One region of the Streptomyces sp. NPDC048442 genome, then DNA from elsewhere that is predicted to be linked to it. Evidence: riboswitches for the same ligand, from Rfam matches in the RefSeq annotation. Region 1 holds a riboswitch; the other holds the start of a gene.
What was found. A riboswitch is a leader RNA that binds a small molecule or an ion and turns the genes downstream of it on or off. The one in region 1 is predicted to bind S-adenosylmethionine.
Positions count from the first base shown of each region.

Region 2: linked by a shared signal. The riboswitch ahead of thrC (threonine synthase) and the one ahead of AB0D18_RS24140 (aminotransferase class V-fold PLP-dependent enzyme) in region 1 are both predicted to bind S-adenosylmethionine.

Region 1 is NZ_JBEZKB010000017.1:19,244-26,626, reverse strand. Features, by position in the region: gene AB0D18_RS24150 (ubiquinol-cytochrome c reductase cytochrome b subunit) at 1-776, shown strand, start outside; gene trpD (anthranilate phosphoribosyltransferase) at 932-1,996, shown strand; SAM riboswitch class IV at 2,095-2,212, shown strand; gene AB0D18_RS24140 (aminotransferase class V-fold PLP-dependent enzyme) at 2,454-3,860, shown strand; gene AB0D18_RS24135 (Lrp/AsnC ligand binding domain-containing protein) at 3,922-4,203, opposite strand; gene AB0D18_RS24130 (rhomboid family intramembrane serine protease) at 4,200-4,961, opposite strand; gene AB0D18_RS24125 (hypothetical protein) at 5,162-5,407, shown strand; gene AB0D18_RS24120 (NYN domain-containing protein) at 5,477-6,838, shown strand; gene AB0D18_RS24115 (NlpC/P60 family protein) at 7,117-7,383, shown strand, end outside.
Region 2 is NZ_JBEZKB010000019.1:158,758-166,140, reverse strand. Features, by position in the region: gene AB0D18_RS26720 (PTS transporter subunit EIIC) at 1-52, shown strand, start outside; gene groL (chaperonin GroEL) at 214-1,836, opposite strand; gene AB0D18_RS26710 (cold-shock protein) at 2,254-2,457, opposite strand; gene AB0D18_RS26705 (MoaD/ThiS family protein) at 2,899-3,174, opposite strand; gene thrC (threonine synthase) at 3,226-4,512, opposite strand; SAM riboswitch class I at 4,527-4,654, opposite strand; gene AB0D18_RS26695 (glucosyl-3-phosphoglycerate synthase) at 4,829-5,776, shown strand; gene AB0D18_RS26690 (trehalose-6-phosphate synthase) at 5,841-7,307, shown strand; tRNA gene AB0D18_RS26685 (tRNA-Met) at 7,381-7,383, opposite strand, start outside.

The DNA of each region.
Region 1 (7,383 bases):
CGATCAACCCGGTCTGGGCGCTCGGCCCCTACCGTCCGGACCAGGTGTCCACCGGCGCCCAGCCCGACTGGTACATGGGCTTCGCCGAGGGTCTGATCCGTGTCATGCCGGGCTGGGAGATCAACCTCTGGGGCCACACACTGGTCCTGGGCGTGTTCATCCCGCTGACCGTCTTCGGTCTGCTCCTGGCCCTGCCCGCGGTGTGGCCGTTCCTGGAGTCGTGGATCACCGGGGACAAGCGCGAGCACCACATCGCGCAGCGTCCTCGCAACAACCCGACCCGTACCGGTCTGGGCGTCGCCTGGATCACGGTCTACTTCATCGGCCTCGTCGGCGGTGGAAACGACCTGTGGGCCACGCACTTCCACCTGTCGCTCAACTCGATCAGCTGGTTCGTGCGCATCGGCTTCTTCGCCGGTCCGGTCCTCGCGTTCATCGTCACCAAGCGGATCTGCCTGGGCCTCCAGCGCAGGGACGCCGAGAAGGTGCTGCACGGGCGCGAGTCCGGCATCATCAAGCGGCTGCCGCACGGTGAGTTCATCGAGGTGCACGAGCCGCTCAAGCCGGAGCAGCTGCACACGCTCACGGCGCACGAGCAGTACGCGCCGGCCTCGATTGGTCCCGAGGTGGACGAGAACGGCGTCGAGCGCAAGGTGGGCGTCACCCAGAAGCTGCGCGCCAAGCTCAGCCAGGGCATGTACGGCGAGGGCAACCAGATCGCCAAGCCCACCGCCGAGGAGTACAAGGAGATCACCAGCGGCCACGGCCACCACTGATCCCCTGAACCGGTCCTTGACCGACCGGACTTGTTCGCCACGGCAAGAGCCCCGTCCGCACCCCGGACGGGGCTCTTCGCCGTCCCCTGCGCTGGATAGGGTGTTCCCATCCCTTATCGGCTGCCCTTAGAGGCACGTGGACCCTGGAGCGGACCATGAACGTTGTGACCCCAGTTGGCGGCGACAGCGTGGCGGCCCGCAGCTGGCCGGGCATCCTGAACCCTCTGCTGCGCGGCGAGAACCTCGGTGTGGACGACACCGCCTGGGCGATGGACCGCATCATGACCGGTGAGGCCACCGACGCGCAGATCGCCGGGTTCGCGGTCGCGCTGCGCGCCAAGGGCGAGACGGTCGAGGAGGTCACGGGGCTGGTACGGGCGATGTACGCCCACGCCCACACCATCGAGGTGCCGGGGCCCACCGTCGACATCGTCGGCACGGGCGGCGACCTCGCCAAGACCGTCAACATCTCCACCATGTCCGCCATCGTCGTCGCAGGTACGGGCGCCAAGGTCGTCAAGCACGGCAACCGGGCCGCGTCGTCGGCGAGCGGCTCCTCCGACGTGCTGGAGAAGCTCGGCGTCAATCTCGACCTCACGCCGCGCCGGGTGGTGGAGGTCGCCGAGGAGGCGGGCATCACCTTCTGCTTCGCCGTGAAGTTCCACCCCGCCCTGCGGTACGCGGCCAAGGCCCGCAAGGAGCTCGGTGCGCAGACCACCTTCAACATCCTGGGCCCGCTCACCAACCCCGCCCAGGTGCGTGCCCAGGCGGTCGGTGTGGCCGACGCCCGGATGGCCCCGATCGTGGCCGGTGTGCTCGCCGGCCGGGGGAACTCCGCGCTCGTCTTCCGCGGCGACGACGGCCTCGACGAGCTGACCACCACCGCGACCTCGCGGGTCTGGATCGTCCGGGACGGGGCCGTCCGGGAAGAGGCCTTCGACCCGCGCGACGTGGGCCTGGACATCGTCCCCGTGGAGGCGCTGCGCGGCGCGGACGCCTCGTACAACGCGGAGGTCGCCCGCAGGCTCCTGGCGGGGGAGAAGGGACCGGTGCGGGACGCGGTGCTGCTCAACACGGCGGCGGCGCTGGTCGCGCTGAACCCGGGCGGCGGCTCGCTCAACGAGGAGATCGCGGCCGGCATCGAGCGGGCCCGCGAGTCCCTCGACTCCGGGAGCGGGCAGCGGGCGCTGGAGCGGTGGGTGGCGGCCAGCAACGCCTGAAACCCAGGTGCGGGGAGCACCTCGTGTGACGCAGAGCGCAGTCCAGGATGCGGACTGCGCTCTTGCGCGTTGTTGATCGTGTGGCAGGATGCTGCACAGGTCATGAGTGACAGCGACTACGGCCCCGGCCCGCTGTCCGGCAACCCTCCGTCCGTGGCGGGGTGCCCCGGGTGAAGACCAGGTCGTAGGCAGCGAGGTCTACGGCAAGCGCGGACCCCTGCGCACTCCTTTCGGAGTGGCGCGCCCCTGGGGTCCTGGTCCTCAAGGGAGCAGTCTCGTGAGCAAGCGAATGCGATAGGGCCCTTCGGCCCCGTTCCACCTTCACCTCCGTACAGCCCCCTCCTTCTTTTCCGCGGGCTGCGCGTCGAGGCAACTCCCGTACGGTGCACGGCTGTTGAGCCTTCGTACCCGCGGGCCTTCTGAAGTCATTCCGCCTTGTCCTGCCAGGAGTTTCGCCATGTCTGCATCGACCGCCGCCACCGCCGTTTCCGTTTCCGTTTCCGCTTCCGCTTCCGCCGAGTCTGCCGACCCCTGCTGCGGGGCGCCGCTGCCCGTCCTCGGCCGGGACGTGGCCGTGCCGCTCGTCACCGGGGGCGAGGTCACGTACGCGGCCCTCGACTACGCGGCCAGCGCGCCGGCCCTGCAGCGGGTGTGGGACGACGTCGCCGCGTACGCCCCGTACTACGGCAGCGTCCACCGCGGGGCCGGGTACCTGTCGCAGCTCTCCACCGACCTCTTCGAGAACAGCCGGGTGACGGTCGCCGAGTTCCTCGACTGCCGCGACGGTGACCAGGTGGTCTTCACCCGGTCGACGACGGACTCGCTGAACCTGCTGTCGGCCGTACTGCCCGCCGACTGCCAGGTGTTCGTCTTCGAGACCGAGCACCACGCCTCGCTGCTGCCCTGGCAGGACGCCCGCGTGACGTACCTGAACGCGCCGCGGACCCCGGCGCAGGCCGTCGAGACGCTGGAGCGGGCGCTCGCCGACCGCGACCCGTACGGCCCCGCGCTGGTCTGCGTCACCGGTGCCTCGAACGTCACCGGTGAGATCTGGCCGGTGCGCGATCTCGCTGCCGCCGCCCACGCCCACGGCGCGCGGATCGTGCTGGACGCCGCTCAGCTGGCGCCCCACCACCCGGTCTCCGTAAAGGAGTTGGACGTCGACTGGGTGGCCTTCTCCGGGCACAAGCTGTACGCGCCGTTCGGCTCCGGCGTCCTCGCGGGCCGGGCCGACTGGCTGCAGGCGGCCGAGCCGTACCTGGCCGGTGGCGGTGCGTCGAAGAAGGTCGCACGGCGTGCGGACGGCGGAGTGGACGTGGAGTGGCACACCACCGCCGCCCGCCACGAGGCCGGTTCGCCGAACGTCATCGGTGTCTACTCGATCGCCTCCGCCTGCAAGGCGCTCACCGAGGCCGGGTTCGACGCGCTGGTCGAGCGCGAGCAGGCGCTGGTGCGCAAGGTGCGCGAGGGGCTCGCCGAGGTCGGTGCGGTGAAGGTGCTGTCGCTGTTCGGCGACGACGCGCCCCGGGTCGGCGTCATCTCGTTCGTGGTGGACGGCTGGAACAGCTCGCACTTCGCGGCGGCGCTCTCCGCCGAGTACGGAATCGGCGTACGGGACGGCCTGTTCTGCGCCCACCCGCTGGTCCGCACGCTGCTCGGCAGCGACCCGCAGGACCCGGGCGAGTGCGGCGCCCCCGAGGCCGAGCCGGGCGAGCGCTCGCTCAACGCGATCCGGGTGAGCTTCGGCGCGGGTACGCCGGACGAGCACGTGGAGCGTTTCGTGCGGGCGGTCAAGGAGCTCGTCGCGAACGGTGCGCAGTGGAACTACCGTACCGAGGACGGGCGTTGCGTCCCGGCGGTCTGAGACACCACGGATGCGGCCGCCCCCTGCGTGAGGGGGCGGCCGTTTTCGTACCGTAGAAGAATCAGCCGTCAAGACCGATCGCGAACGCGGCCTCCAGGTCGTGCTGCGAGTACGTACGGAACGCGACGTGCGTGTCCGTGCCCTCGACGCCCGGGATCTTGCTGATGGAGCCGGGGATGATGTCCGCCAGGTCGTCGTGGCGTCCGACGCGCACCATGGCGATCAGGTCGTACGTACCGGTGACGGAGAAGACCTCGCTGACGCTTTCCAGCGCGGCGATCGACTCGGCGATCTCGGGGATCCGGTCCACGCTGGTCTTGATGAGCACGATCGCGGTGATCACGGCTGGCTTTCTCCCTCGGTGGCCGGTGGTGCTGCTGCGCTCTTCACTCTAGTCGTACGGCGATATCGCGCCCACGCGTAGAGGAAGCCGCCTGCAAAGCCCACCACGTGCGCCAGGTACGCGACGCCGGCGCCGGTGCCCAGGCCCTGCGCGGCCAGCCACTGGAGCACGAACCAGAAGATCAGCACGATCCAGGCGGGGAAGCGCAGCGGGAGGAAGAGGAGGAAGGGGAAGAGGCTGGTGACCCGGGCGCGGGGGAACAGCCGCAGGAACGCGCCCAGTACGGCGGAGATCGCCCCCGAGGCCCCGACCAGCGTCTCGTCGGACGACGCGTGCACCAGGGCGTACACGCTCAGGGCGAAATAGCCGGTGACGACGTAGAAGAGGGCGAAGGCGAAGCGGCCCATGCGCTCTTCGGTCATCGCGCCGAAGACGTACAGGAAGAGCATGTTGCCCAGCAGATGAAGCCAGTTTCCGTGCACGAAGAGGGCGGTGAACGGGGTGGCGAGGGAGTGCGGGGTGGCCCGCACCAGCTCTTCGGGGACGACGCCCCAGCGCTCGAAGTACGTGCTCTGCGCGGCGGTGAGGGCGTCGCCCGTGCCGTACGAAGGGTTGAAGCCGGAGGCCGGGCCGAGCAGGAAGACCACGCAGCACACGCCGATCAGGGCGTAGGTCACGACGGGGGCGTGCGCGAGGTCCTGCCAGCGGGCGGCGACGTCCCGAGCCGTTCCGGCAGCCTTGGCCGTGACCTTGATCATGGGTTCGAGCATGACGCAACGGCCGGGCCCTTTCGGGCTGCCCCGCCGGTCTCACGGGTCGGCCGCCCTCCCCGCGGGGTACCCCTAAGGCCGTAGGGTTGCGCGCAGGGTATCCGCAGTTCGACGGCGCACCGCGGCAACGACGTACGACGGCACGTGTCGAAGACGCGTGACGACGCTTGGAGAAGAGGACGGTACGCATGACGACGACGGTTCCCCTGCCGACTGCCGGTACCCGGTGGCGCTGCACCCTCTGCGGAAATCTCACCCGGTTCGATGTGACCCGCTCGTCGAAGGTCGTCGAGTACGTCCACCTCGACCTGGCCGGAGAGTCGAAGGTGGAGGAACGCGAGGTGGTCAGTGAGACCATCGAGTCGGTGCGCTGCCGCTGGTGCAACGCGGTGGACCAAATCGAATTGGTGGACAGGCCGGACGCCGTCTCCTAGGTGACCCTGGGAGTACCGGTGCCCGGCAGGGCAGTACCCGTGAGGGTATGGAAGGTAGTGGGGTGACGGATTGTGGAGCCTGCAAGCGGCGCTGAGCCGGCCGGCCCGGCCGACGACGCCGCAGAGGTGCTCGACCGCCCGTTGCCGGAGGGCGTGCGACGACGGGTCGTGACGCTGGTCTCGGACGCCTTCGGCGGCCTCAGTGTCGCGGAACTCCCGGCCCAGCTGAGGCAGTACGCCCGGTTCACCCCCACCAGACGCGCCAAGTTCGCGGGCAACGCGATGGCGGCGGCGCTGGAGAGCGACCCGGTCTTCCGGCAGCGCATCGGCGAACGGCTGCGCGAGGCGCAGCCCGAGCTGGCGGGCGCGCTGGAGGCCGGGTCGCCGCCCGCCGCCGCCGAACCAGTCGACGTCGCGGCGGCGGCGTACGTCCTGCGCCCCGTCGGCTGGGTGAAGCTGGTGGCCGCCGCGGGCGAGGAGGTGCAGCGCGCCGACGCCGAGCGCGCCGACGAGGCCGCCCAGCAGGAGCTGGAGCAGCTGCGCGCCGAGCTGGCCGACGCCCGGGAACGTACGAAGGCGGAGACCGAGCGGCTGCGCACCGAACTCGAAAGCGCCCGCAGGGAGTCCGACGCCGCCCAGCGCAAGCTGCGCGGCGCCCTCAGCGACGTCAAGCGCGGCGAGGCGGCGCTCCGCAAGAACCAGGCCGAGATCGACGGCATCCGCAGCGAGGCGGCCACCCAGGTCGCCGCCGCCGAGGCGGAGACACGGCGGCTGCGGGCCAGGCTCGGCGAGGCGGAGGCGAGTGCCGAGGCGGGGCGCCGTGCCGTCCGGGAGGGGCGCAGTGTCGAGGACATGCGGCTGCGGCTGCTCCTGGACACGGTCCTTGAGGCCGCCCAGGGGTTGCGTCGAGAGCTTGCCCTGCCGCCGTCCAGCGTGCGTCCGGCGGACACCGTGGACGCGGTCGAGCCGGGGCGGATGTCGCCCAAGGACATCGCGGCACGGGCTCTCTCGGACACCGACCCGGCCGTCCTGGACCAGCTGCTCGCGCTGCCGCAGGCGCACCTGGTGGTCGACGGCTACAACGTGACCAAGACCGGTTATCCGACGATGCCGCTGGAGAAGCAGCGGCTGCGGCTGCTCGGCGGTCTCTCCATGCTGGCCGCCGCGACCGGCGCCGAGGTCACCTGTGTCTTCGACGGCGCGGAGCTGGCCGCTCCGGTGCTGCTCGCACCGCCGCGCGGGGTGCGGGTGCTGTTCAGCAAGGCGGGCGTGACGGCCGACGAGCTGATCCGTCAGCTGGTACGGGCCGAGCCGACCGGGCGGCCGATGATCGTGGTCTCCACGGACCGCGAGGTCGCGGACGGGGTCGCGAAGTCCGGTGCCAGGCCGGTCGCTTCGGCGATGCTGCTGAAGAGGCTTTCGCGCGTTTAACGGAAGTCGGGAGTGTGTTGCCCAACTTCCGTATGCAATGCCCGAATTGAAGCGGCTCAACGCTGGCTTTCTGTCAACTCCCCATGACACAGCGTGTGACGCGAGTAATGAATGTGCCGCGAGGGCGAGATTTTTCCTGTGAGGATTTGAACTGATCACAAGAAGGTCACTAAGGTCTGGGCTCGAACCTTCGCGCGGTTGATCACTCATCCGGAGTATCAGTGGAGGGCCCCGCCAACCTCGCTGGTCGGCGGCTGAGGAAGAAGGAGCTCGCCTCCGTGGCGTCCCACCGTCGTCCCAAGCAGCCGAGCCGCTTCCGTGTGACTGCGCTCACCGTGACCGCCGCCGCTGCCGTGGTCATGTCCTCCCAGGCGGCCAACGCCGCGCCCAAGCCCGACAAGAAGGAAGTCAAGGCGAAGGTCGACGCGCTCCACGAGGAGGCAGAGGGCGCCACCGAGAAGTACAACTCGGCGAAGGAGAAGCAGGGAACCCTGGAGAAGCAGGTCAAGAACCTCCAGGACTCGGCGGCCCGCGGTCAGGGCGAA
Region 2 (7,383 bases), on a different contig from region 1:
CGCCGACGCGGCGGCCGACCCCGAGAAGCCCAGGGAAACGGTCGCCGCCTGACCCCGGACCGTACGAAAGCACGTACGGAAGCACGTACGGAAGCACCGTACGGAAGCACCGTACGGAAACGCAGATACACAGAAACGCCACTGGGGCGGCACCCCCGAAGGGATACCGCCCCAGTGGACGTACCTACTGCGTCATGCAGAGGGAAGCAGGACTTAGAAGTCCATGTCCCCGCCCGGCATGCCACCCGGGGCGGCAGCGCCGGCCTTCTCGGGCTTGTCGGCGATGACGGCCTCGGTGGTGAGGAACAGCGCGGCGATCGACGCGGCGTTCTGGAGGGCGGAGCGCGTGACCTTCGCCGGGTCCAGGATGCCCTCGGCGATCATGTCGACGTACTCACCGGTGGCGGCGTTCAGGCCGTGACCGATGGGCAGGTTGCGGACCTTCTCCACGACGACGCCACCCTCGAGACCACCGTTGACGGCGATCTGCTTGAGCGGGGCCTCCAGCGCGAGCTTCACGGCGTTGGCGCCGGTCGCCTCGTCGCCCGTGAGCTCCAGCTTGTCGAAGACGGCCGAGGCCTGGAGGAGGGCGACGCCACCACCGGCGACGATGCCCTCTTCGACGGCGGCCTTCGCGTTGCGAACGGCGTCCTCGATGCGGTGCTTGCGCTCCTTGAGCTCGACCTCGGTGGCGGCACCGGCCTTGATGACGGCCACGCCGCCGGCCAGCTTCGCCAGGCGCTCCTGGAGCTTCTCGCGGTCGTAGTCCGAGTCGCTGTTCTCGATCTCGGCGCGGATCTGGTTGACGCGACCGGCAACCTGCTCGCTGTCACCGGCACCGTCGACGATGGTCGTCTCGTCCTTGGTGATGACGACCTTGCGGGCGCGGCCGAGCAGGTCGAGACCGGCGTTCTCCAGCTTGAGGCCGACCTCCTCGGAGATGACCGTGCCGCCCGTGAGGATGGCGATGTCGTTCAGCATGGCCTTGCGGCGGTCGCCGAAGCCCGGGGCCTTGACGGCGACGGACTTGAACGTGCCACGGATCTTGTTGACGACGAGGGTGGAGAGCGCCTCGCCCTCGACGTCCTCGGCGATGATCAGCAGCGGCTTGCCGGACTGCATGACCTTCTCCAGCAGCGGAAGGAGGTCCTTCACGTTGCCGATCTTGCTGTTGACGATCAGGATGTACGGGTCGTCCAGCGCCGACTCCATGCGCTCCATGTCGGTCGCGAAGTACGCCGAGATGTAGCCCTTGTCGAAGCGCATGCCCTCGGTGAGCTCAAGCTCCAGGCCGAAGGTCTGCGACTCCTCGACCGTGATGACGCCTTCCTTGCCGACCTTGTCCATCGCCTCGGCGATGAGCTCGCCGATCTGGGTGTCGGCGGCGGAGATGGAGGCCGTCGAAGCGATCTGCTCCTTGGTCTCGACATCCTTCGCCTGCTCCAGGAGCGCGGCGGAGACGGCCTCGACGGCCTTCTCGATGCCACGCTTCAGGGCCATCGGGTTGGCACCCGCGGCTACGTTGCGAAGGCCCTCACGAACCAGCGCCTGCGCGAGGACGGTCGCGGTCGTCGTACCGTCACCGGCGACGTCGTCCGTCTTCTTCGCGACCTCCTTGACGAGCTCGGCACCGATCTTCTCGTACGGGTCCTCGAGCTCGATCTCCTTGGCGATGGAGACACCGTCGTTGGTGATCGTGGGGGCGCCCCACTTCTTCTCAAGGACGACGTTGCGGCCCTTGGGGCCAAGGGTGACCTTGACGGCGTCGGCGAGCTGGTTCATGCCACGCTCGAGGCCGCGCCGGGCCTCCTCGTCGAACGCGATGATCTTGGCCATGTGAAGTGGTCCTCCCAGGACGGGGTGGATTTCTCCGGACCGTTGGTTCGATGCCCGCGACGGACGGCTCAAAAGGCGGAGGATTCCTTACCCCCGACCCCGTGGGCCTCACCGAACCTGGTCCAAGTTCTGTCACTCTCACTGGGAGAGTGCTAACGCCAATGATTAGCACTCGACCCCGTCGAGTGCAAGGCCGTCCCGGAGGGACGTCGATGAGGGGTGGCGGTCGGGCGACGGGCGGGCGCAAGCGGCTACCACAGATCCTGGAGCGCGCGGCACGCCGTACGCCGTACGCACCACACGCCGTACGCCGGACGCACCAAGGGCCCGTACCCCTGGTGACGGGATACGGGCCCTCGGTGTGTGAGTGCTGATGTAAGTCGTTGAGTAGTGCGTCGGTGGTCGATCGCGCCGAGATCAGACGGCGAGCTTGACCATGTCCGCCTGCGGACCCTTCTGGCCCTGCGAGATCTCGAACTCGACTCGCTGACCTTCTTCAAGTGAGCGGTAGCCGTCCATCTGGATCGCGCTGTAGTGGACGAAAACATCCGCACCACCGTCGACCGCGATGAAGCCGTACCCCTTCTCCGCGTTGAACCACTTGACGGTGCCCTGAGCCATGCCTAACTCCCCTATTACTGGCCCTTGCGCGGGACCGCACTTCGCGACCCCGGGTCAGACCCCACCCGCCGAACAGGAACGCGGAAGGTGTGCGCCGAAGCGCGTCGACCGCGGCTGAATGTATCCGCCCAACTGCCCTCTGCAACAGGTCAATCGGACGAGAATTCTGGGTACGCCTGAACGGCCGGATCGGTCAACTACCGTGATTCCAGGGCAAGTCGGGCCGGACATAGTGTGCGCATCGGCGGCAAAAGGCTCGAACGCGCGGGCCGCATCTTCTCTCGTTCTCATATGCACGAGGCACAGGCGGAGAGTGGGGCTTCCCCTACTCTACCTCTTTCAACCATGCAGAATTGCCCCCTCCGCTTGTGAGCGGAGAGGGCAACTTCCGTTAATTCGAAGAGCTTTGAGGGCCTCAGCCGCCCGCACTGTGCTCGATGGTCAGCCTCCGGCGACGGCGGGAATGATCGAGATGCCCGCGCCGTCCGGCGTGGCCGTCTCCAGGCCGCTCTCGAAGCGCACGTCGTCGTCGTTCACGTACACGTTCACGAAGCGGCGCAGCTTGCCCTGGTCGTCCAGGACGCGGGCGGCGATGCCGCCGTGGTTCTTCTCCAGGTCGGCGATGACCTCGGCGAGGGTGGAGCCCTCGGCCACGACCTCGGACTCACCGCCGGTGTACGTGCGCAGGATGGTGGGGATGCGGACCTTGACGCTCATGGTGTTCAGCCTTCCGTAGCGTTGCGTGCGAGTCGTTGCGAGCCGAGGATCTCAGCGGGCCAGGCCGGCGTCGCGGAACGCGTCCAGGCTCGGACGGATGGTCGCGGAGGGGCCGGTGGTCGGGGCCACCGCGTCCAGCGTCTTGAGTCCGTCGCCCGTGTTGAGCACGACGGTGGTCAGCGTCGGGTCCAGCAGACCGGCGTCGATGAGCTTCTTCGTGACGCCGACGGTCACGCCGCCCGCGGTCTCCGCGAAGATGCCCTCGGTGCGGGCCAGCAGCTTGATCGCGTCGACGACCTGCTCGTCGTTCACGTCCTCGACGGCGCCGCCCGTACGGCGGGCGATGTCCAGGACGTACGGGCCGTCCGCCGGGTTGCCGATGGCGAGGGACTTGGCGATGGTGTTCGGCTTCTGCGGGCGTACGACGTCGTGCCCGGCCTTGAAGGCGGTGGACACCGGCGAACAGCCCTCGGCCTGCGCACCGAAGATCTTGTACGGCTTGTCCTCGACCAGCCCGAGCTTGATCAGCTCCTGGAGACCCTTGTCGATCTTCGTGAGCTGCGAGCCCGAGGCGATCGGGATGACGATCTGGTCCGGGAGCCGCCAGCCGAGCTGCTCGCAGATCTCGTACGCGAGCGTCTTGGAACCCTCTCCGTAGTACGGGCGCAGGTTGACGTTGACGAAGCCCCAGCCCTCGCCGAGCGGGTCGCCGATGAGCTCGGAGCAGAACCGGTTCACGTCGTCGTAGTTGCCCTCGATGCCGACCAGCTCGCCCCCGTACACGGCGGCCATGACGACCTTGCCCTGCTCCAGGTCGTGCGGGATGAACACACAGGAGCGGAAGCCCGCCCGCGCGGCGGCGGCGCCGACGGCACCGGCCAGGTTGCCGGTGGAGGAGCAGGAGAGGGTCGTGAAGCCGAAGGCGCGGGCGGCCTCGACGGCGATCGCGACGACGCGGTCCTTGAAGGAGTGCGTCGGGTTGCCGGAGTCGTCCTTGACGTACAGGCCGCCGGTGACGCCCAGCTCACGGGCCAGGTTGTCGGCCTTGACCAGCTTCGTGAAGCCGGGGTTCAGGCTGGGCTTGGTGGCCACGTCGGCGGGGACGGGCAGCAGCGGGGCGTAGCGCCAGATGTTCTCCGGGCCGGCCTCGATGCGCTTCTTCAGCTCTTCGGGGGTGCCGGCGGGCAGGTCGTACGCCACTTCCAGCGGGCCGAAACAGAGCTGGCAGGCGAAGATCGGGCCGAGTGCGAAGCGCTCCCCGCACTCGCGGCAGGAGAGGGCGGCGGCGGGGCCGAGGTCAACGGTCTTCGGAGTGGTTTCGGTGGTCTGCACAGCCATGATGGCGAGGTCCTTCCTCATCTTCCCCGCGACGGCTTTCGCCACGAGACGGAATTGGCACCTTCCCGACCTGACCTCGCGGTCGGTCGGGGGGTTGCCGGGACTTCAACGGGCCGTTTCCCTCTGTCCCTCTGGATGAGCGCTATGACTCCGGACCGCCGTGGAGACGGGCCCGGGTGTTTGTGTGCGTACAGACCCCGACATGCGACGGTCGTCCGCGTTGTTCAAGACTGTAACCGAACCCCCGGACGGGCGTGCCAGTCGTCCGGACCGCGAGATGGATCACAGCTGTCTCCACGAGTGAGGAGTGACGGGCGTGCTGGAAGAGGTGGAGCGCTGGCTGAGTACGCGGTCCTGGGCGGCCGCCGACCGCCCGCTGGACCGGCTGCTCGCCGCCAAGGCCGCCCGTGGCAGCACCGTCAGCGTCGTCCTGCCCGCCCTGAACGAGGAAGCGACGGTCGGCCGCATCGTCGACACCGTCCGCCGGGACCTCATGGGCCCGGGTGCCCCCCTGGTGGACGAGCTGGTGGTGATCGATTCCGGCTCGACCGACCGCACGGCGAAGGAGGCCGCGGAAGCGGGCGCCCGGGTGGTGCACCGGGACGAGATCCTGCCGCGCATTCCGGCCGTGCCCGGCAAGGGCGAGGTGCTCTGGCGCTCCCTCCTGGTCACGAGCGGGGACGTGGTCTGCTTCGTGGACGCGGACCTGCAGGACTTCGACGCGTCGTTCGTGTCGGGGATCGTCGGCCCGCTGCTCACCGACCCTGACGTGCAGTTCGTGAAGGCGACGTACGACCGCCCGCTGGACGGGGCGGCCGGTCAGGGCGGCCGGGTCACCGAGCTGATGGCCCGCCCCCTGCTCAACCTCCACTGGCCCCAACTGGCCGGATTCGTACAGCCGTTGGGTGGTGAGTACGCGGTCCGGCGCTCCCTGCTCGAACGTCTCCCGTTCCCCGTCGGGTACGGAGTCGAGCTGGGCCTGCTCATCGACTCGCTCCACACGGTCGGCCTGGACGCCCTCGCCCAGGTCGACGTGGGCGTCCGCGTCCACCGCCACCAGGACGGCCAGGCCCTTGGCCGGATGGCCGCCGCGATCTACCGCACCGCCCAACTAAGGCTCTCCCGTGGGCACTTGATCCGCCCTTCCCTCACCCAGTTCGAGCGCGTCGGCACCGCCTTCGTCCCCCGCACCCACCCGGTGGACACGGAGGAGCGCCCGCCGATGCGGGAGATCGCGGAGTACGCGGAGCGGCACGCCGCCTGAACGGAGGGGCAACCCGCCCCGTACGCACGTTTGAGGGGAGCGCGTACCGGCTAGGTTTCGCCACATGGCTTCCCAGTACGACCCTCCGCAGTCCCCGGCCGCCCAGGTCCTCGTCGCGTCCAACCGCGGCCCGGTGACGTACTCCCTCGGCGACGACGGCGAGCTGACCGCCAAGCGCGGCGGCGGCGGCCTGGTCTCCGGGCTCTCCGCGATCGGCCCGGACGCGGACGCGCTGTGGGTGTGCTCGGCGCTCGGCGAAGGAGACCGGGAGGCGGTACGCCGCGGAATCGCAGGGGCGGGGCCGCAGGCCCCTCAGAACAAGGGCGGGGGTGGGCGACGGGCGGGAGAGCCTGGTGTCCGCATGCTCGACATCGACGCGGACACGCACGCGGCCGCGTACAACGGCATCTCGAACTCGGTCCTGTGGTTCGTCCACCACCTGCTCTACCAGACCCCGCTGGAGCCCGTCTTCGACGCGGAATTCCGGCGCCAGTGGGCGGCGTACGAGACCTACAACCGAGCCTTCGCCGACGCCCTGGCCTCGGCTGCCGCCCCGGGCGCCACCGTCCTCGTCCAGGACTACCACCTCTGCCTCGTCCCCGGAATGCTCCGCGCGCTCCGCCCCGACCTGCGCATCGGCCACTTCTCGCACACCCCGTGGGCCCCGGTCGACTACTTCCGGCTGCTCCCCGACGACATCGCCGAGCAGCTCCTGAGGGGCATCCTCGGCGCGGACCGGGTGGCCTTCCTCACCCGCCGCTGGGCGGACGCCTTCACCGCGTGCGCGCTGAAGATCCTCGGCGAGGAGGCCCTCGACGGAAAGCGGATCGGCGTCCACGGCCTCGGCGCGGACGCGGACTTCCTGCGCGAGCGCGCGCACCGGCCGGACGTCGAGGAGCGCCTGACCGCCCTCCGCGAGCAGGTCGGAGGCTCCGGCCGGCGCACCATCGTCCGCGTCGACCGCACCGAACTCTCCAAGAACATCGTGCGCGGCCTCCTCGCGTACGAACACCTCCTGGACACCCGCCCCGAGTGGCGCGAACGCGTCGTGCACATCGCCTTCGCCTACCCCTCCCGCCAGGACCTGGCCGTCTACCGCGACTACACGGAGGCGGTGCGGCGCATCGCCGACGACATCAACTCCTCCCACGGAACGCCCACTTGGACCCCGGTCGTCCTCCATGTCAAGGACGACTTCGCCCGCTCGCTCGCCGCCTACCGGCTCGCCGACGTCGCCCTGGTCAACCCGATCCGCGACGGCATGAACCTGGTCGCCAAGGAGATCCCGGTGGTCTCGGACGAGGGGTGCGCACTGGTCCTGTCCCGGGAGGCGGGCGCGTACGAGGAACTCGGCGACGACGCGATCGTCGTCAACCCGTACGACGTGACGGGCACGGCCGACGCGCTCCACGAGGCGCTGACGATGGAACGGGAAGAGCGCGCGGAACGCACGAAACGCCTGGCCGCGGCGGCGACGGCGCTGCCCCCGCAGCAGTGGTTCCTGGAACAGCTGGAGGCCCTGCGGGACTGAGCCTCCCTGTGCGCGTGCACACACGCCGAAGGCCCGGGACTCTTGCGAGTCCCGGGCCTTCGGTTTCTTCCAGTAG